3 regions of the Geodermatophilus sp. URMC 64 genome follow, and region 2 is predicted to be linked to each of the others. Evidence: predicted binding sites of a transcription regulator. Region 2 holds the regulator's gene; each other region holds the start of a gene.
The links. Region 2 encodes LexA, which represses DNA repair genes until DNA is damaged. Its sites were predicted from a motif close to TCGAACANNTGTTCGA; they were not measured.
Positions count from the first base shown of each region.

Region 1 (6,625 bases), 990 kb from region 2:
GACGACAAGATGCTCTACGTCTCGTGCTGGGGCACCGGTGAGCTCAAGCAGTACGACGTCTCCGACCCGGCGAACCCGCGCGAGGTCGGCTCGGTGCACCTCGGCGGCATCGTGCGCCGGACCGCGCACCCGGCGGCGCCGGACCAGCCGCTGGCCGGCGGCCCGCAGATGGTCGAGGTCAGCCGCGACGGCCGCCGCATCTACATCACCAACTCGCTCTACGGCGCCTGGGACGACCAGTTCTTCCCCGCCGGCGTCGGCTCGTGGATGGCGAAGATCGACACCGACGCCTCGGCGGGTGGGCTGAGCATCGACGAGCGCTTCTTCCCGGCCGGCGACGACTGGCGCGGGCTGCGGCCGCACCAGACCCGCCTGCAGGGTGGCGACGCGTCCAGCGACTCCTACTGCTACCGCTGATCGAGGAGGTCCTCGCCCCCGCGCAGGTGCTCCGCGAGCACGGCGGCGAGCACCTGCGGCGGGACGACGTGGCCATGACCTTCGATGACCCGGTGACGGCCGTCGGGCAGCAGGTCGGCCAGTCGCCTGCTCACCTCTCGCATGAACGGCGGGCTGTCGCCGCCGACGAGGACGAGGCCGGGCCGTGTCGCTCGGGCTGCGAGGCTTTCCGGGACCTCGCCCCCGGTCTCGATGTCACCCATCACCGCTGAGTCGTAGGCCAGCGTCGGCGCGAGCGCGGTGAGCTCCGCCCATCGGGATGTCGCCCGCATCTCGTCGATCATCTCGTCAGGCATCCCGGTGAGGCGGCAGAACGTCTCGATCGCCTCCGCGTTCCTGTTCTCCCCGAGCAGGTCGCGGAGGGTACGCCCGTAGCGTCGCGCCTCGTCCTGCGCCGTCTCGTCCTCGGGCGAGTAGGGCGGATCGTGGAGGACGAACGCGCGCGCGGCCACGCCAGCCGCGACGGCATGGAGGACCAGGCCGGCTCCCGAGGAGTGTCCGTAGAGGTGGGCCCAGCCGCCGACCTCGTCGATCAGTGCGGCGATGTCCTCGATCTCGCGATCGATCGCATAGGGAAAGGTGTCCCCGCTGTCGCCGCGACCTCGGCGGTCGTAGTTCACGGTCCGGAAGTGCGAACCGAGCGCCTGCGCAGTGGGACGCATGAGGGCGCGGTCGCACGTCGCCCCGCACACCGTGATCAAAGGTGGGCCGGAACCGAAGACCTCGTAGGCGATGGACGTTCCGTCCGCGGAGATGACCGTCTCGTGCGTCATGCAGGGTGGACCGGAGATCGGCGCGCCGCTCATCGCCGGGTCCGGCTCAGGTTGCCCGCGCACGGCCGCGCCGGCATGCACCCTTCAGGTCGGGCGTTCGGCTCGGGCGCCGTGCTGTTCACACCGCAGCGGACTCACCCGGCGCGGGCGAGCCTCGGGTCGTCGGCGGGTGGCCGGATCACCAGGATCTCGGTGCCGTCGGGGCGGTAGGTGTGCCATCGGCCGGCGGTATCTCGCTCGATCCGGAAGCCGTGGTGCACCTGGGTGTGGTGCCGCTCGCACAGCAACCCGGAGTTCTCCAGGTCGGTCTCGCCGCCGAAGAGCCAGTGGATCACGTGATGAACCTCGCACCAGTGGTGCGGCGCTCCGCAGCCGGCGAACACGCAGGTCTCGTCGCGGAGTTCGACCGCCGTGCGCAGGCCCGGGGTGACCAGCCGCTGGGCCCGGCCCAGGTCGAGCAGCTCACCCTCGGCGGTGCGCAGGTAGCGGCGCAGCTCGGCGTCGCAGGCGACCTGCCGGGCCCGGGCGGCGGAGACCACCCCGCCGAAGCCCAGGCTCGCCGCACCCCTGCCGACTTCCGGGTCGGCCAGGTCGGCGGAACCGATCTTGACCGCGACGTGCGGCTTGACGGTGCGCAGCAGCGGCAGCGTGCCACAGCCGAGGTGAATGTCGCAGAGCTGGACCAGGGCGTCGGCCTGCTGCTGGGACCGGGTGCGCTCGTCGCCGGCGGGCCGGTGGGCCTGCAGGATCGACTCGATCGCCGCCTGCAGCTTCTCCATGCCGAGGGCGTCGAGGTGGAAGCGGCCGGTGCCCGACCCGTCGGCGTGCTTGGCAAAGGACAGGAACCGCTCCTCGGTCGGATCGGGCTCGGGGCCGTCCTCGTCGAGCCGCTCGAGCAGGGTGTGCACCAGCCGCACCAGCTCCTCGTGCTTGTGCCCGGCGGCGAAGCGGGCGAGCACGCCGGCGATGCCGGCCAGGTCGCCGTCCCGTTGCACGATCAGCGCGGCCGCCCGCGGCCCGGTGATCCTGGCGATCACGGCCACCTGATCGGCGGTGAGCTCCCCGGCCGCGTGCGCCGCGGCCACCGCGGGCAGCTGCTCCAGCGCCCGGCCGTTGCGCACCACCTGCGCGGCGGCGGCACCCGAGAGCCGGCAGTGCCCGCGCAGCCACGACTGCGCGGTCGCCATCCCGTCCCCGGCGAACACCTGCCTGCTGTCCGCGGTCCGCACCGTGCGCGCCAGCTCCGCCTGCGCCCGGTTGATCACCTCGACCAGGCCGCGGGTCCGCTCGAGCAGCTGCGTCGAGGACTGTGCGTGGAGGTCGTCGGAGGCCCGCTCCTCGAGCGCCGTCAGCACGCCGTTCACGACACCTCCTCGCCACTCGAACAGACGTACGAAGAATACCTCTGAACGGCAACTTGCACGACCTGAACCCCCAGGTCAAGCGGCTGTCCACAGATTCCGTCGGGGGCCCGCGTCGAGCGACCCGGACTGTCGGCACCCGTCGTTAGCCTCCCCGCCGACCACTCCGGAGGTGACCATGGCCCAGCAACGGACCTACCCGCACGGCGTGACCTGCTGGATCGACTGCGAGTTGCCCGACCTCGACGCCGGTCGCGCGTTCTACGCCGGGCTCTTCGGATGGACCCTGACCGACGCGATGCCACCGGACGCGCCGGGCTCGTACCTGATCGCCACCCTGGACGGCCGGGACGTCGCCGCGCTGGCCCCGGCGCGGGCCGGCTCGATGGCGCAGTGGAACACCTACGTCGCCGTGGACGACGTCGATGCCACGGTGGCCGCCGTCCCCGAGCGGGGCGGAACTGTCCTCGCCCCGCCTGCCGACGCCGGACCGGCCGGCCGGGGGGCGAGTTGCGCGGATCCCTTCGGAGCCCGGTTCCGGTTGTGGCAGGCGGGCCGGCGGCTCGGCGCGCAGCTCACCAACGCGCCCGCGACGTGGAACTTCAGCGACCTGCACACCCCCGACCGCGACGCGGCGATGGCCTTCTACGCGCCGCTGTTCGGCTGGGTCGCCGTCGACATGGAGCAGGGCGCCGGGACGATGATCCAGGTGCCTGGCTACGGCGACCTCCTCGCGGCGACCGTCGATCCGGGGATCCACGAGCGCCAGGCCTCCGCCCCGGCGGGCTTCGCCGACGTGATCGGCGGACTGCTCGTGGTCGAGCCCGGCGAGCCGGCGCAGTGGCACGTGACCTTCACGGTCCAGGACCGCGACGACAGCGCCGCCGCCGCCGAACGCCTCGGCGCCACCGTGCTGCGCTCCGACGAGAGCCTGTGGACCAAGACCGCGCTGCTGCGCGACCCCGAGGGGGCCGAGTTCACCGTCAGCCAGTTCACCCCGCCGGACGGCGACTGGTGAGCCGGCACCCTTGACAGCCGCACAGGAGGCGACGAGCGTCCCGGCCCACCCGTGCGCGGAAGGGGCCCTCCGATGACGGATCCCATGACCGACCTGCTGGAGCGCGAGCTGGCGGCGGTGTCCGCCGTCCTGGACGGGCTCACCGACGAGGACTGGACGCGGCAGACGCACCTGGTCCCGGAGGGCGGCGTCCCGCACTGGCGGGTGTCCGACCTCGTCGGGCACATCGACATCTCGATCGGGCTCACCCTCAACCTGCTCAACACGGTGCAGGAGGGCCAGCCCGGCCGGGACCGGGTGTCCTTCTTCATCGCCGACCGCAGCCAGGTCGCCCCGGTCGTCTACGACTACGCCGTCAAGCACGCCGCCGATCAGACCCGCGAGAGCCTGGTGCGGCAGACGAAGAGCACGTTCGCCCGCAGCCTGGACGGCATCCGCGAGCACGACCGCACCACCATCGGCTCCGGCTTCTTCGCGCTGATGACCCTCGAGGAGTGGGTGCCGACCCGCGTCGTGGAGGCCGTCGTCCACGGCATCGACGTCACCGACGCGCTCGACCGGCCGACGGTCGCCACTCCCGAGGGCATCGCCCTCACCGCGCGGATCCTCGACGAACTGCTGGCCCGCCGGACGGTGGCCGGCCGGCCCGCCGACCTGACCGACGACGAGGCGTGGGTCCGGGCCGCGTCGGGACGCCGCGACCACCCGGACCCGCGCCTGCCGCTGATCGTCTAGGCCGGTCCCACGCCCAGGTGGTCGCGCAGCGTCGTCCCCGTGTAGTCGGCGCGGAAGACGCCCCGCTCCTGCAGCAGGGGCACGACGCGGTCGACGAACGGGTCCAGCCCGCCGGGTGTGATGTGCGGAACGAGGATGTAGCCGTCGGCCGCGTCGGACTGCACCAGGTCGTCGATGGTCGCGGCCACCGTGGCCGGGCTGCCGATGAACGACTGCCGGCTCTGCACCTCGATCATCAGCTCCCGGATCGAGTAGCCCTTCTCCGCGGCGAGCTCACGCCACTGCCGCGCGGTGGCCAGCGGGTCGCGGTACATGCGCACCTGCGCGCGCCCCTTCGCGACGTGGTCCTCCCCCACCGCCGGGTCGACGTCGGGCAGCGGCCCGTCCGGGTCGTAGGCGGACAGGTCGCGGTTCCACACCTGCTCGAGGAACCGCAGCGCCGTCTGCCCGGACACCTGCTGCCGGCGCACCTCGTGCGCGAGCTCGGCGGCCTCGGCGTCGGTGTCGCCGATGACGAACGTCGCGGCGGGCAGGATCAGCAGGTCCTCCCGCCGTCGTCCGTACTTCGGCAGCCGACCCTTGACGTCGGCGTAGAACGCCTGGCCCGCCTCCTTGGTGGAGTGCCGGCTGAAGATGGCATCGGCCGACGACGCCGCGAACTCCCGCCCCTCCTCCGAGTCGCCCGCCTGGAAGATCACCGGCCGGCCCTGCGGGCTGCGCGGCACGTCGAAGCGACCCGAGATGTCGAAATGGGCGTCCGAGTGCGCGAAGCGCCCGGCGTCCGGATCGCCGAGGAAAACCCCGGACGACGCGTCGGCCACGATCTCGTCGCCGCGCCAGGAGTCGAACAGCTCCATCGTCGTCTGCAGGAACGTGCGTGCCCGGTCGTAACGCTGGTCCTGCGGGAGGAACCCGCCGCGCCGGAAGTTCTCCCCGGTGAACGCGTCCCACGAGGTGACGACGTTCCACGCCGCCCGGCCGCCGGAGAGGTGGTCGAGCGTGGCGAACTGCCGGGCCACCTCGTACGGCTCGTTGAAGGTGGAGTTGATCGTCCCGGTGAGCCCGAGCCGGTCGGTGACGGCGGCGAGGGCGGCCAGCACGGTGAAGGTGTCCGGCCGGCCGACGACGTCGAGGTCGTAGATCTGCCCGTTCTGCTCCCGCAGCCGCAGCCCCTCGGCGAGGAACAGGAAGTCGAACTTGCCGCGCTCGGCGGCCTGCGCGAACCGGACGAACGAGGAGAACTCGATGTGGCTGCCGGCGGCCGGGTCGCTCCACACCGTGGTGTTGTTGACGCCGGGGAAGTGCGCGGCGAGGTGGATCTGCTTCGGCATCGGATGTCCTCAGACGGTCGCGTATCGGTTGGCGGGGCGGGGCAGGCCGAGCAGCCCGCGCAGGGTGGTGGCCTCGTAGGCGGTGCGGAACAGCCCCCGCCGCTGCAGCTCGGGCACCAGACCGGAGGTGATCTGCCGCAGGTCGTGCGGCAGGGTCGCCGGCCGCAGCCGGAAGCCGGTCAGCCCGGCCTCGGCCCACGACACGAGCAGGTCCGCGAGCTCGGCCGGCGACCCGGCGAAGACGAGCGCGTCGCTGCGGTACTCCTCGCCGGCGGTCTCGTCGAGCCGTGCCCGCCGGGCGGTCGCCGTCGTGGCGTCGTCGTCCAGGAACACCACGACGTCGCCGAAGACGTGCACGGTCTCCTCGGACCGGCCGGCCGCGGTCTGCGCGGCTCGGATCTCGTCCAGGATCGGGCCCACGTCGGCCGCGGCGCGCGGCGTCACGAACCCGACGTCGGCGCTGCGGCCGACCAGCTCGTACGGGATCGACTGGTGGGCCAGCGCGGTCACCAGCGGCTGCCCCTGCGGTGGCCGCGGCGTGATCGACGGCCCCTTCACCGAGAAGTAGCGGCCGGCGAAGTCGATGTAGTGCAGCTTCTCCCGGTCGACGAAGCGCCCGGTGGCGACGTCGCGGATCTCGGCGTCGTCCTCCCAGCTGTCCCAGAGCCGGCGCACCACCTCGACCCAGTCGGCAGCCTCGTCGAACAGCCCCCGCAGGTCGAACTCCGACGGGTCGCGCCGGCCGAAGTGGGCGGCCACGTGCGGGGACGACGCCACCTTGACCCGGACGCCCGCCCGGCCGGTGCTCACGTAGTCCAGCGTGGCGATCGCCTTGGACACGTGGAACGGCTCGGTGTGCGTGACGACGGCGGTCGGCACGAGCCCGATGCCCTCGGTCAGCGGCGCGACCCGGGCGGCGACCTGGACGGCGTCGAGCCGGCCGCGGACCCG
Region 1 is NZ_CP199955.1:2,483,294-2,489,918, reverse strand. Features, by position in the region: gene ACWIYF_RS12235 (selenium-binding family protein) at 1-417, shown strand, start outside; gene ACWIYF_RS12230 (alpha/beta fold hydrolase) at 408-1,262, opposite strand; gene ACWIYF_RS12225 (DUF222 domain-containing protein) at 1,364-2,593, opposite strand; gene ACWIYF_RS12220 (VOC family protein) at 2,769-3,608, shown strand; gene ACWIYF_RS12215 (maleylpyruvate isomerase N-terminal domain-containing protein) at 3,681-4,343, shown strand; gene ACWIYF_RS12210 (NtaA/DmoA family FMN-dependent monooxygenase) at 4,340-5,674, opposite strand; gene ACWIYF_RS12205 (LLM class flavin-dependent oxidoreductase) at 5,684-6,625, opposite strand, start outside.
Region 1: a site for LexA is predicted at 2,610-2,625, ahead of ACWIYF_RS12225 (DUF222 domain-containing protein). Genes of this name have one in related genera too.

Region 2 (6,625 bases):
GATGTTGGTCGCGTTGATGCTCCACTCGGCGGGGAACTCGACGCCGCGCTGCTCGAAGTTGATCGAGCCGTCACGCCAGTTCGTCATGACGACGTCGCGGCGCTCCCACGTCACCTCGTCGTACGGGTGCACGCCCGCGGTCGTGAAGACCCGCTTGACCTTCAGGCCCTTCCCCCGGGCTGGCGCCTTGCCCCCGCGACGTGCTCGGGTGGGGGTCAGGCGGTCGTCGGTCTCGGTCATGAGTTGGAGCTCTCCCTTGGTGCGGCTGCGGCTGGGGAAGCGCCGCGATCGGTGGTGCCCTGACTGGTGTGTAGCGGGTGGTGCTGACAGTTCTCAGGTGCCGGTGGACGGACGGCCGCCGCCCCGGCGGCGGGACGGCGGGACGTCGGGCTGCATCCCCGGCAGCGGCGGGGTGCCGCCCGGCAGGTGCCGGGCCCGCAGCTCGGTGATCTCCTTCTCGAAGTCCTCGAGGGAGTCGAACGCCCGGTAGACGCTGGCGAAGCGGAGGTAGGCCACCTCGTCCAGCTCCCGCAGCGGCCGCAGGATCGCCAACCCGACCTCGTGGCTCGGCACCTCTGCCGCGCCGCTGGCCCGGATGGCGTCCTCGACCTGCTGGGCCAGCTGGGCCAGCTGGTCCTCGTCCACCGGACGGCCCTGGCAGGCCCGCCGGACCCCCGCGACGACCTTGGCGCGGTTGAACGGCTCGCTCACCCCGCTGCGCTTGACGACGGCCAGCACCGCCTCCTCGACGGTGGTGAACCGGCGCCCGCAGGCGGGGCAGGAGCGGCGGCGACGGGTGGTCGCCCCCTCGTCGGCCTCCCGGGAGTCGATGACCCGGCTGTCGGGGTTGTGGCAGAACGGGCACCGCACGGCGATCCACCTCCTTCCGGAGCCTCGCTAGCAGAGCCTGTCCGCCGGCGGCGCCTGTGGACCCTCCTGGGGACATCCGGTGGACGTCCGGGGGAGAACCTGAGGGCGCCGTGTGGACGGACTCACAGCTCTGCAACTACTAGATGTAGGGGAACCCTAGGCAGGGCCCCACTACATGTGCAAGAGGACGCACGCGCGTTGTGTTCCACCGAGACCCGCCCGTGACCTGCCGCAACAACTCGCCGCAGCCGTCACACGACACGCCGCGCGACGCGCCCGCCGGCTGGCCGGTGATGCGGTAGAGGGGCATGCTGCGCGACACCGCGCCCGGTCCGGCGGGGCCGGGAAGGGCTCGATCCGACGGCCGGCGGACCGCCGGCCTCAGACGCCGGTGAGCGTGTCGTCCCAGCGCGCGCTGCGCGGTTGCGGCACCGACTCGCCCCGCCCGACGCCACCGAGCCGCATCGGCCGGGTGAGCAGGTCCGGCTCGAGCGACGGCGCGCCGGGCTCACTCCAGGAAGCGCCGGACACCCCGGGCCAGGTGTCGTCCGACCGGGCGCCCCAGGCCCCGGCAGCGCGGGCGGCGGGCGTGCGGACGTCGACCGGCGAGTCGGTCACCGCGGGCCAGACGCCGGTGTCGGCGGCGCGGTGCCGGCCCGATCCGGACGGCGACGCCGGGGCCCGGTGCCGCCCCGCCCGGACCCCCACCGCCGGGAACTCGGCGGTCTCGCCGACGACCCGCGAGTCGGCGCGCCGCCGGCCGGCCGGGTGCACCGCGCGGCTGGCGGCGTCCTCGCGGACGGCGGGCAGCTCCCGAACCTCCCGGGCCGGGCGCGCGCCGGGCGCCGCGGGCCGGCCGCGGCGGACCGGCCCGGTGGCGGAGACTCCGGAGAGGCGCAAGCTCCGCGTGGCCGCCGGGTCCTCCGCCGGGGCCTCCGCGGGCTCCGGCGCGACGGCGAGGTGCGGCTCGGGCAGCCGCAGGCTCTCGAGGTCGGTCCAGGTGGACTCCTCGACGCCACCCATGGTCAGGCGCACCCAGACCTGGCAGGCGCCGCCGGCGTCGTGCCGCCAGCCGAGGAGCGACCCGGGCAGCCACTCCCCCGCCGCGTACACCTCGACGTTCTGCGGCTGACTGGTGAACACCGCTGCACGACTCTCCATGGCGCCTGACACGCGACGACGGTAAGCGGTGAGACCAGTACGGAGCGTGAAGGCACGGGTACTGAGGGTTGACGAAGTCAGCGCCCGGATGTTGTCGGAGTCTTCGCGGGACGAGTCGGAACCCGGGACCACACCCTGCGCTCACGGCAGCTGGAGGACCTGACCCGGGACGACACCCGCACCCTCGAGCCGGTTGAGCTGCTGGATCTCGTAGACCACCGCGCGCACGTCGTCGCCCTCGTCGGCCACTGCGGCCGCGATCGACCACAGCGTGTCACCCGGCTCGACCACCACCGTGCTCACGCCCGCGAGACGCAGGTCGTCCCCCGCGCCGCCGGTGACCAGCGGACCGACCCAGGAGCCGAGGCCGACCGCCGCCGCCAGCCCGAGGACGACCAGCAGCCGGCGGGCACGCCGGGTCAGGCGCAGCGGAGCCGCGGACGGGCGTGAGGGCGTGGCGCAGCCGCCCCGGACCGGGCGCCCGGTCACCGAGGGCCGCCCGGACGGCGCGGAGGACGCCGGCCGGGCCGGCGGGGCGAGCGGGGACGGCGAACGGCCCACCCGCTCGCCGGGCCGGACCGACCGTTCCGCCCGCACGGGCCGCGCGGCCTCCATCGGGCGATCACCCGTGACGGACCGGAGCGAGGGCCGCCAGGGCGCCTGCACCGCCTCGTCGAAGTCCAGGACTGCCTGCTGCACGCTTGCCACGACCCTCTCCTCCCGCCGATCCCGACATCCCGTCACGGTCGAACGCCTGTTCGAATCGAACGTCCGTGCGAATGTCTACCGGAGGGGCCCGACAGAAGCGACCCGACGCGTCGGGACTTCGAACGTGTGTTTGAAAATTCCGTTCGACAGCGCTACGGTCTGCCACCAAGGACGGACGGACGGCGCGATCCGGCGACGGGGCCGGCGGCGAGGAGGAGACGTGGCGGGCACGAGGGGGACGTCCGGCGGTCGCCGGACGGCCGGTGACGGCGCCGGCACGACCGGCCGGCGCCGTGCGGCGGAGACGGCCGGCACGACGACGGACGACGCACCGGCCGCCGTGCGGTCCTTCCCGGACCGGGGCGAGGCCGGCGACGGCCTGACGCAGCGGCAGCGGCGGGTGCTCGAGGTCATCCGCGACTCGATCGAGCGGCGGGGCTACCCGCCGTCGGTGCGCGAGATCGGCGAGGCCGTGGGACTGTCCTCGGCGTCGTCCGTGGCGCACCAGCTCTCGGTGCTGCAGAAGAAGGGCTGGCTGCGCCGCGACCCCAACCGGCCGCGCGCCCTCGACGTGCGCCTGCCCGGCGAGCACGGCCCGGCCGCGCTCCCGGCGGCGGAGGAGACCGGCACCGCCGCGCCGACCTACGTGCCGCTCGTCGGCCGGATCGCGGCCGGCGGCCCGGTTCTCGCCGAGCAGGCGGTGGAGGACGTGTTCCCGCTGCCCCGCGAGCTGGTCGGTGAGGGGACGCTGTTCATGCTCAAGGTCGCCGGCGACTCCATGGTCGAGGCGGCGATCTGCGACGGCGACTGGGTCGTGGTCCGGCAGCAGCCCACCGCGGAGAACGGTGAGATCGTCGCCGCCATGATCGACGGCGAGGCGACGGTGAAGACCTACAAGCGCCGCGACGGGCACGTGTGGCTGCTGCCGCACAACCCGGCGTACGAGCCGATCCCCGGGGACGACGCGACGATCCTCGGCCGGGTCGTCACCGTCCTGCGCCGGGTCTGAGCCGACGACGGCGCGGGGCTCAGACGGTCCCGCGCCGTCGGATCAGCAGACCGCCCAGCCAGACCACCACGGTGGCCACGGCGGCGGCGATGAGGCCCGCGGTGAACGCGGGCGGACCTGACGCGGGGTCGGCCTCGGCCGAGCCCTGCGCGGCGGCGGCGACCGGCGCCAGCTGCGCCGTGGCCGGCACGAGGGTCACGTCGCCGGGGAGGCCCTCACCGGCGACCACCAGCTGCCGGTCGTCGGCGCTGAAGCTGATCGCCTCCCCCTGTGGAGCCGAGGGCAGCGCGATCCGCACGGGCGCCGCACCCAGGGCGCCGGCCACGTCGGAGCCGGACAGCGGCCAGACGTAGGCGTCGGTGTACGTGCGCAGCGCGAGCAGCGTGCCGTCACGCGACACCGCTCCCCCGGTGGCCATCAGCTGGCCGGCGCGGCCGACGGGACCGCCGTCGGTGCCGGTGAGCGTGAAGTTGACCGAGGCCACCCTCTCCAGCGCCACCGTGCCGCCGTCGGCCAGGGCGGCGGTGGGCCGGTAGACGCCGCTGGCCCCGAGGATCTCCTTGGTGACCAGGTACGGCGTCCCGTCCGGCGCCAGCAGCAGCGACTCGGCGTCGTGCGGCCCGTCGGGGTAGGTCATGCGGAACACCCCGGTCGACCCGTCGGGCCGCAGGGCGAGGAGCGCGACCGTGGGCCGGTCGGCCCGGTTGTCCCCGATGTCGGCCAGCCACACGGTGCCGTCGGCACCGACCGCGAGGTCCTCAGGGTCGTAGGGGTCGACCGGCGCGGTGTGGACCTCGACGATCTGGCAGGCCGGGTCGAGCACGTAGACGGCCAGCTCCACGCCGCCGTCGTTGATGGCCACCATGCGGTCGCCCAGCACCACCAGGCCGGACAGCTCCCCGAGCCGGGGATCGGTCACCTGGCACAGGGGATGCGGCGCGGTGGCGTCGGCCGCGGCGGCCTCCTCCGCGGCCGCGGGGACGGCGCCGGCGACCACGAACGCCGTGGCCAGGGCCACCGCCGCCGGCAACGGACGCGCCCGCACGCGACTAGGCGGACCGCCGGCCGGCTCGGGCACGTACCCAGCGTGACAGAATGGACGCGTCGAGTGCATGCACCACGCCCAACAGCAGGATGCCCACGGCGCCGCCGACGACCGCGTCGGTAACCCAGTGGAAGTCCAGGGACACCATCGCCGCGCCCGCGGCCACGGGGCCGAGGATCGACAGCCACCGGAACGCCCGCTGCACCGGCGCGGGCAGGCCGAACTCGACCGCCTGCCAGCGGGCCACGCCCCACATCAGCACCGCGTTCGCGACGTGCCCCGAGGGGTAGGAGGCGCCGTCCCGGTGGAAGAACGACCCAGGGTAGGACGGCGCCGTGCGCCCGGCGCCGTACTTGAAGCCGTACACGACCGCGGTGAGCAGGGCGAGGGCGACGAGGACGCGCAGCAGCGGCACCAGCGTCCGGCGCCGCCAGCCGAGGTAGCCGACCAGCGCCGCCAGGACGATGAGGATGAACCCGCGCCCGCCGAGCTGGGTGACCGCCCAGACCGGCCAGTAGGCGCCCGACTCCTTGATGCCCCAGGAGCTGACCACCTCGGAGACGCGCAGGTCCATGCGTTCGAGCGAGCCACGGCTGAACAGGTCGACCGAGACGGCCACGGTGACCACGCCCGCCAGCGCGAGCAGCCACCACGGCGGCCGGCCCGGCGACACGACGGCCGGGGCCCGCGCGTCGCCGGCTTCGGCGACGACGGAGGCCTCACCGGGGCCCCGCCGCATCGCGCCGATCGTCACGGCGTCACGGTACCGGGTCCCGTGACCCGTTCGTGATCTCGACCTGCCCGAACGGCTCAGACCGATGGGGCGGCGAACTCCTCCAGGGTCGCGGCGAGGGCGCCGTCCACCCGCGCGGTCAGGCGCGTGCCACCGGTCTCGTGCTGCTCCGAGAGCACCTCGCCGTCGCGGTGCATGCGCGCGACCAGATCGCCGCGCCCGTAGGGCACGAGGACCTCGACGTCGACGTCCGGGTGCGGCAGCCGCGCGGCGATGATCTCGCGCAGCTGGTCGATCCCGTGCCCGGTGCGGGCGGAGACCCAGACCGCGCCGGGCAGCGCCTGGCGCAGGGTCAGGACGTCGTCCTCGGTCATCGCGTCGACCTTGTTCACCACGACCAGCTCCGGCACCGCCGACGCGTCGATCTCGCCGAGCACCGTGTGCACCGCCTGGATCTGCCCCAGCGGGTCGGGGTCGGACCCGTCGACCACGTGCACGAGAAGGTCCGCCGCGGCGACCTCCTCCAGCGTCGACCGGAAGGCGTCGACCAGCTGGTGCGGCAGGTGCCGCACGAAGCCGACGGTGTCGGTCAACGTGTACTCGCGGCCGTCCGGGGACTCCGCCCGGCGGACCGTCGGGTCCAGCGTGGCGAACAGCGCGTTCTCGACCAGCACCCCGGCACCGGTCAGCCGGTTGAGCAGGCTGGACTTGCCGGCGTTGGTGTAGCCGGCGATCGCCACGCTCGGAACGGCGTTGCGGCCGCGGTTCGCGCGCTGGGTGGCCCGCGCGGTCGACATGCCGGCGATCTCGCGGCGCAGCTTGCTCATCCGCGACCGGATCCGGCGACGGTCCGTCTCGATCTTGGTCTCACCGGGACCGCGGGTCCCGATGCCGCCACCGCCGGCCACGCGGCCACCGGCCTGCCGCGACAGCGACTCACCCCAGCCGCGCAGCCGCGGCAGCATGTACTGCATCTGGGCCAGCTCGACCTGGGCCTTGCCCTCCCGGCTGCTGGCGTGCTGGGCGAAGATGTCGAGGATCAGCGCGGTCCGGTCGACCACCTTGACCTTGATGATCTTCTCCAGCGCGTTGAGCTGGC
Region 2 is NZ_CP199955.1:1,494,871-1,501,495, reverse strand. Features, by position in the region: gene ACWIYF_RS07460 (vitamin B12-dependent ribonucleotide reductase) at 1-240, opposite strand, end outside; gene nrdR (transcriptional regulator NrdR) at 334-870, opposite strand; gene ACWIYF_RS07450 (hypothetical protein) at 1,252-2,043, opposite strand; gene ACWIYF_RS07445 (LysM peptidoglycan-binding domain-containing protein) at 2,173-2,739, opposite strand; gene lexA (transcriptional repressor LexA) at 2,960-3,748, shown strand; gene ACWIYF_RS07435 (hypothetical protein) at 3,768-4,793, opposite strand; gene ACWIYF_RS07430 (phosphatase PAP2 family protein) at 4,798-5,547, opposite strand; gene hflX (GTPase HflX) at 5,604-6,625, opposite strand, start outside.

Region 3 (6,625 bases), 1.9 Mb from region 2:
GGCCCACCTCGTCGGCGGAGATGCCCTTCACGTCGGTCAGCGACAGCCGGATGCCGTAGCGGGACGGGTCGGGCATCGACGCCGGCATCCACTCCGGCCGCAGCCGGCGCCCCTCGTCCGCCTCGTCCGGCTCCTCCTCGTCGCTGAGCCGCTCGACCCGGTAGGTGTCGGCCGAGGCGTTGACGTCGAGGCCCAGCACCCGGATGCCGAAGTTGCGGGCGTCGTCGAGGATCAGCCGCTTCGGGTACATGCCGGGGTCGTGGGTGAGCACCCCGGCGAGGAAGGCCGCCGGGTGGTGCGCCTTGAGCCAGGCCGACTGGTAGGTGGGCAGCGCGAAGGCCGCGGCGTGCGCCTTGCAGAAGCCGAACGAGCCGAAGGCGGCCAGCACCTCCCACACCCGCTCGGCGACCTCGACCGGGTAGCCGGCCTCGAGCACGGCAGGCATGAACCAGGCCCGGACCTCCGGATGGGCGTCCTTCTCCCCCAGCGCGCGGCGCACCTCGTCGGCCTCGGCCAGGGACACCCCGGTCATCCGGGCCACGATCTGCAGCACCTGCTCGTGGAAGACGACCACGCCGGCGGTCTGCTCGAGGCAGAACTCGAGGTCGGGGTGCGGGTAGACCACGTCCCGCCAGCCGTTCCGGGCCATGAGGAACGGGGTGACCATGTCGCTCTTCACCGGCCCGGGCCGGAACAGCGAGATGTCGATGACGATGTCCTCGAACGTCTCCGGCCCGAACTTGCCGACCAGCTCGCGCTGCCCCGGCGACTCGATCTGGAACATGCCGAGCGTGCGGGTGCTGCGGATCAGCTCGAACGTCGTCGGGTCGTCGCGCGGGATGGCGTCGATGTCCACCGTCTCGCCGTCGACCCGCTGGATCTCGTCGAGCGCGTGCGCGATCGCCGACTGCATCCGGATGCCGAGCAGGTCGAGCTTGAGCAGCCCGAGCTCCTCGACGTCGTCCTTGTCGAACTGGCTCATCGGATAGCCGAGGAAGCTGTTCTCCACCGGCGTGCGGTCCAGCAGCGTGGCGTCGGAGAGCAGCACCCCGCACGGGTGCAGGGCGATGTGCCGGGGCAGCCCGTCGAGCCGGGCGACCAGGTCGAACATCAGGTCGAGGTCGCCGGTGCCGCCGCCGCGCTTCGAGCCCATCCGGCTGGCCCGCAGCTCCGGCAGGTCGCGCAGCGCGGCGTGCACCTGGTTGGCCCGGATGTGCGGGAACGCCTTGGCGATGGCGTCGACCTCGGCGATCGGCATGCCCAGCGCGGCGCCGACGTCGCGGATCGCGTGCCGCACCCGGTAGGTGTCCATCATCGAGATGCAGCTGACCCGGTGCGCGCCGAAACGCTCGAGCACCGCGTCGTAGACCTCCATGCGCCGGGCGGACTCCACGTCGATGTCGACGTCGGGCAGCTGGTGGCGCAGCGGGGAGAGGAAGCGCTCCATCAGCAGCCCGTAGCGGATCGGGTCGACGTCGGAGATGCCGAGCAGGTAGGTGACCAGGCTGCCGGCGCCCGAGCCGCGCGCCGCCGCCCGGACCCGCAGGCTCTTGATCAGGTCGACCACGTCGGCGACGGTGAGGAAGTAGGAGGGGTAGCCGAGGGAGTCGATCACGCCCAGCTCCTCCTCCAGCCGGACGCGCACCCGCTCGGTCAGCGCCATCCCGCGGCGGCCGAGGCCGGCCTCGCAGCGGGCGCGCAGCACCTGCGACGGGCTCATCCCCCGCTCGGCGGCGGTGGTGACGACGTCGAGCTCGGGATAGCGGACCGTGCCGATGCCGAGGTCGGCGGTGACGTCGACGGCGCACTGCTCGGCCAGCCGGGCGGTGCCCTCGAGCAGCCGCAGCGCGGCGTCGCGGTCGGGGCCGACGAGGTCCTCGGCGACCTCGGCCATCTCCTTGCCCGACTTCAGGTAGCCCTCGGCGGTGCGCCGGTCGACGTGCCGCAGGTCGAGCGGGACCAGCCGGCGGGACGCGTCGAGCACGTCGGCGGTCGGCGCGTCGAGGGCGTCGACGTAGCGGACGGCGTTGGTCAGCACCACCGGCACCTGCTGCTCGGCGGCGAAGCGCAGCATGACTGCCGCCCGGGCCCGGTCGCCGCGGCCGCGGTGGTGGACCAGCTCGACCGCCAGCCGGCCGGGGCCGAACACCGACCGCCAGGCGGCCAGCACGGCGGCGGCGTCGTCGGCCCGGCCGTCGGCCAGCGCCCGCCCGACCGGGGAGTCGGGGCCGAGCAGCGCGACCAGGCCGGGCGCGTGCTCGGCGGCGAGCGCCAGCGAGCTGACCGGCTCGCCCCGCGTGCCGCGCAGGTGCGTCGCGCTGGTCAGCCGGCACAGCGAGCGCCAGCCTTCGCCGTCGCGGGCGAGGAAGGTGACCCGCGGCAGCCGCGGGTCGACGCTCGCGCCGCCCCGGGCGGGCACCCGCCGCCCGGCGGGCCGGCCGAGCCGGGCCGCCCCCGATCCGTCGCCCAGCGGCCGGGCCAGGGGGCGCGGGACGGCGGAGTCGACGGCCGGTGCCATCGCCAGGTCCACCCCGAAGATCGGTCGCACCCCGGCCGAGCGGCAGGCGAGCGCGAACTTGACCGCGCCGTAGAGGCCGTCGCGGTCGGTCAGCGCGAGCGCCGTCATGCCGTGCTCGGCGGCCCGGGCCACGAGGTCGGCGGGGTGGTTGGCGCCGTACCGCATCGAGTAGCCCGAGGCGACGTGGAGGTGGACGAAGGGGTCGGCGCTCACCTTCGGTGGTCGGACCCGCCGACCACCCGCGGGCGGGTGGAGGCGGTGCGGACCGGCTCGGGAGAGAGGGTGCCGAGGGTGTGCTCGACGACGGTGAGGAACGCCCGGACGTCGCGGACCAGGTCGTCGGCCTCCCGCTCGGTGACCGCGCGGGAGAGGCCGGCCTCGGCCGCGGCCCGCTTGGCGGCACCGGCGGCGAAGAAGGTGGCCCACTCCCCCAGCTCCGGCGCCACCTGACCGAGCAGCACCCACGCGCTGCGCGGCCGGCGCCGCCCGGCCTCGGGCCGGGTGCGGGCGGCGAGCACGGCGGCGGCTGCGCGCAGCGCACCCAGGTGGGCGGTGGCGTACCGGCGCCGGGGGTCGTCGGTGCAGCCCGCGGCCTCGGCCAGCGCGCGGTGGGCCTGGTCGAGGAGCGCGGCCGCCGCCGGGGGCAGAGGCGGCGGCAGCGGCAGCTGGTCGGCGGGCATGACTCGCGCGGCGCCCATCAGTCGTGCACCCGCACGAGCCACCAGCGGTTGCCGGCGGCGTCCCAGGACAGGTCGTAGACGCCGGCGAAGCTCATCCGCGACCGGCCGGCCCGCACCGCCTCCACCCGCCACACCTCCCGGGAGGCGACCAGCTCGGCCGAGGCACCGCCGGAGGAGCTCACGGCGTGCTGCTGCCACCAGGGGGCGGTCTCCACCCAGGAGTCGAGCAGCTCCCCCACGACGTAGCGCGACCCGCCGCGCCAGAACTGCACCGGACCCAGCGGGCCGCGCTCGACCTGCACCTCCTCGCCGACCCGACCGGCCGGCCCGCCGAGCACCCGGCTCATGGCACACTCCCCTGTCTCGCTCTCCCGCCAACGCCGTCCGGCCCACCGCCCCGGGCGGGGAAGGACCCGAGAGCGGCGGGTGTCGGCTGTGTCCGAAGCCTGCTGATCGAACGCATGTTCGAACACGGAGAAGTAGACCTGACGCGGCCGCGCCCGTCAAGTGGTGCGCCGCCCGTGTCCCGCCGCCGACCGCGCCGGATCGGGGCGCGCGGGCCGCGGGGCCGGTGGCAGGATTCCCCCATGACCCGTCCCGCGCACCCACGGGTCGCCGAGGTCGCCGAGCTCCTCGCCGCCTCCGGAGCAGCCGGGCAGGTGCGCGAGCTGCCGGGCAGCGCCCGCACCGCCGCGGCGGCCGCGGCCCAGCTCGGCGTCCCCGTCGGCGCGATCGCCAACAGCCTGCTGTTCGACGTCGACGGCGAGCCCCTGCTCGTCCTCACCAGCGGCGGGCACCGCGTCGACGAGGTGCAGGTGGCCGGGCTGCTCGGCGTCCCGCACGTCCGGCGGGCCTCGCCCGACTTCGTCCGGGAGCACACCGGGCAGCCCATCGGCGGGGTGGCCCCCATCGGCCACCCCGAGCCGATCGGCACGCTGGTCGACGTGGAGCTGGCCCGCTACGAGCGCGTGTGGGCCTCGGCGGGGCATCCCTCGGCGGTCTTCCCCACCACCTACGAGGAGCTGCTCCGGCTCACCGCCGGCACGGCCGCGGAGGTGGCCGGGGGCATGCTCGATCCCGACGTCGAGGAGGCGGTCGGCCCATGACCGGCACCCGGCCCACCGCACGGGTCACCGAGCTGCCCGTCTCGTGGATCCGCGAGCACATGCACGAGGCCCTGGCCATCTACGGGCTGGCCATGGGCTACGACCCCTCGGTCGTCGCCGGCCGCTACGGCTACGCGATGCAGCACACCGAGCGCCCGGGCTTCCGCGCCGTCGGCGCGTTCGCCGAGACGCCGGAGGGCGAGCAGCTCGTCGGCTTCGGCTACGGCTACCTGGTCGCCCCCGGCCAGTGGTGGCACGACCAGGTGCGCGCCGCGCTCGACCGCCGGACGGCGAAGCGCTGGCTGCCCGGCGCCTTCGAGGTGTGCGAGCTGCACGTCCACCCCGAACACCAGAGCCGCGGGCTGGGCCGGCAGCTGCTGCACGCCCTGGTGGCCGGCCTGCCGCATCCGGCCGCACTGCTGTCCACCCCCGACGCCGACACCAAGGCCTTCCGGCTCTACCACGCCGACGGCTTCGTCGACCTGGCCCGCGGCCACCACTTCCCCGGGGACTCGCGGCCGTTCGCCATCCTCGGCGCGCGGCTGCCGCTGCGCGCGCCGGCCCCCGACGCCTGACCCGCGTGCCGGACCGCCGCCCCGACGACGTCGCCGACGCCGTCGTCGTCGGCTCGGGCCACAACGGGCTGGTCGCGGCCTGCTACCTGGCCCGCGCCGGCCTGTCGGTCGAGGTCCTCGAGCGCGACGCCGTCCTCGGGGGCGCGGCCTCGACGGTGGAGCGCTGGCCGGGCGTGCGGGTCGACCGCGGCTCCAGCGCGCACGTGATCATCCGGCACAGCGGGATCGTCGAGGAGCTCGACCTGGCCGCGCACGGGCTGCGCTACGTCGACTGCGACCCGTGGGGCTTCGCGCCGGGTGACCCGCCCCTGGTCTTCCGGAGAGACCTCGACGCCACCTGCGCCTCGATCGCGGCCGCCTGCGGTCCGGACGACGCCACGGCCTACCGGCGCTTCGTCGAGGTCTGGGCGCCGCGCAGCCGCGCCGTGGTCGCCGCGTTCGGCGGCCGGCCCGCGGCGGGGAACCTGCTGCGCGCCTTCTGGCCGCTCGGCGCCCCGCGCAACGGCCGGCCCCGGACGCCGGGCGGCGAGCTAGCCGTCGACTTCCTCGGCTCGGGCGACGCGCTGCTCGACCGCTGGTTCACCAGCGAGCGGCTGAAGGCGGCGCTGGCCTGGTTCGGCGCGCAGTCCGGCCCGGCGATGTCCGAGCCGGGGACGGCGGCGATGGTCGGCTGGGTGGCGCTCCTGCACGCGGTCCCGCCCGGTCATCCGGTGGGCGGCTCGGGCGCGCTCACCGCGGCGCTGCGCCGCCGGCTCGAGGCCGACGGCGGCCGGGTCGCCCTGGGCGACGCCGCCACGCGGCTGCTGGTAGAGGACGGTCGCGTCACCGGCGTGGCGACGGCGTCCGGACGGCGGATCGCGGCCGGCACCGTCGTCGCGGCCTGCCACGTCCTGGCCACCCGCGAGCTGGCCGGCGACGCCGCTCCCCCTGCGCTCGCGGACGCCCGGCCGCCGCTGGGCAACGGCTTCGGCCTCGTCGTCCGCGCGCTCACCGACGCACCGCCGTCCTACCCCGGCGCGGGCCCCGAGGCGCAGGGCGGCCTGCAGCTGCTGTGCACCGACCGCGCCGAGCTGGCCGCCGCGCACGGCGACTGGCAGGCCGGCCGGCTGCCCCGCGTCCCGGTCCCGCTCGCGATGTGCTTCTCCGCGTCCGATCGCACCCTCGCGCCGGAAGGACGGCACGTGGTCACGCTGTGGGGTCAGTGGTACCCGTACGAGCTGAAGGACGGCGGCGACTGGGACGCCCTCGCCGACGCCGAGGCCGACCGGCTGATCGCGGCCGTGGACCGGTTCGCGCCGGGCTTCGCCGCCTCGGTGCTCGACCGCTACGTGCAGACCCCGCTGCGGCTGGAGCAGGAGCTGTCACTGCCCCGTGGCAACGTGATGCACGTGGAGATGGGGCTGGCCAGCATGTTCGCGTTCCGGCCGACGCCGGCGCTGGCCGGCCACCGGGTGCCGGGGCTGGCCGGGCTGTACCTGGCCGGCGCGTCCACGCACCCCGGCGGCGGGGTGTCCGGCAACTCCGGCCGGACGGCGGCCCGGCTGGTGCTGGCCGACCGCAGGAGGCGCCGGTTCGCGCGGTGGCCCCGGTGACGACCGCGACCGCGCCGGGGGTGGTCGGACGGCGGGTCCCCCTCGTGCTCGCCGTGCTCCTGGTCCTGACCGCGATCGCCTACCCGCTCACCGACGGCGGGGCGCGCGACGCGGTGACCTGGGCGATCGTGCTGCTGGGGTCGGCGGTGTCCGT
Region 3 is NZ_CP199955.1:3,363,520-3,370,144, forward strand. Features, by position in the region: gene ACWIYF_RS16315 (DNA polymerase III subunit alpha) at 1-2,731, opposite strand, end outside; gene ACWIYF_RS16320 (SAV_6107 family HEPN domain-containing protein) at 2,728-3,216, opposite strand; gene ACWIYF_RS16325 (DUF6504 family protein) at 3,216-3,545, opposite strand; gene ACWIYF_RS16330 (YbaK/EbsC family protein) at 3,786-4,304, shown strand; gene ACWIYF_RS16335 (GNAT family N-acetyltransferase) at 4,301-4,879, shown strand; gene ACWIYF_RS16340 (phytoene desaturase family protein) at 4,885-6,471, shown strand; gene ACWIYF_RS16345 (carotenoid biosynthesis protein) at 6,468-6,625, shown strand, end outside.
Region 3: a site for LexA is predicted at 3,652-3,667, ahead of ACWIYF_RS16325 (DUF6504 family protein). Genes of this name have one in related genera too.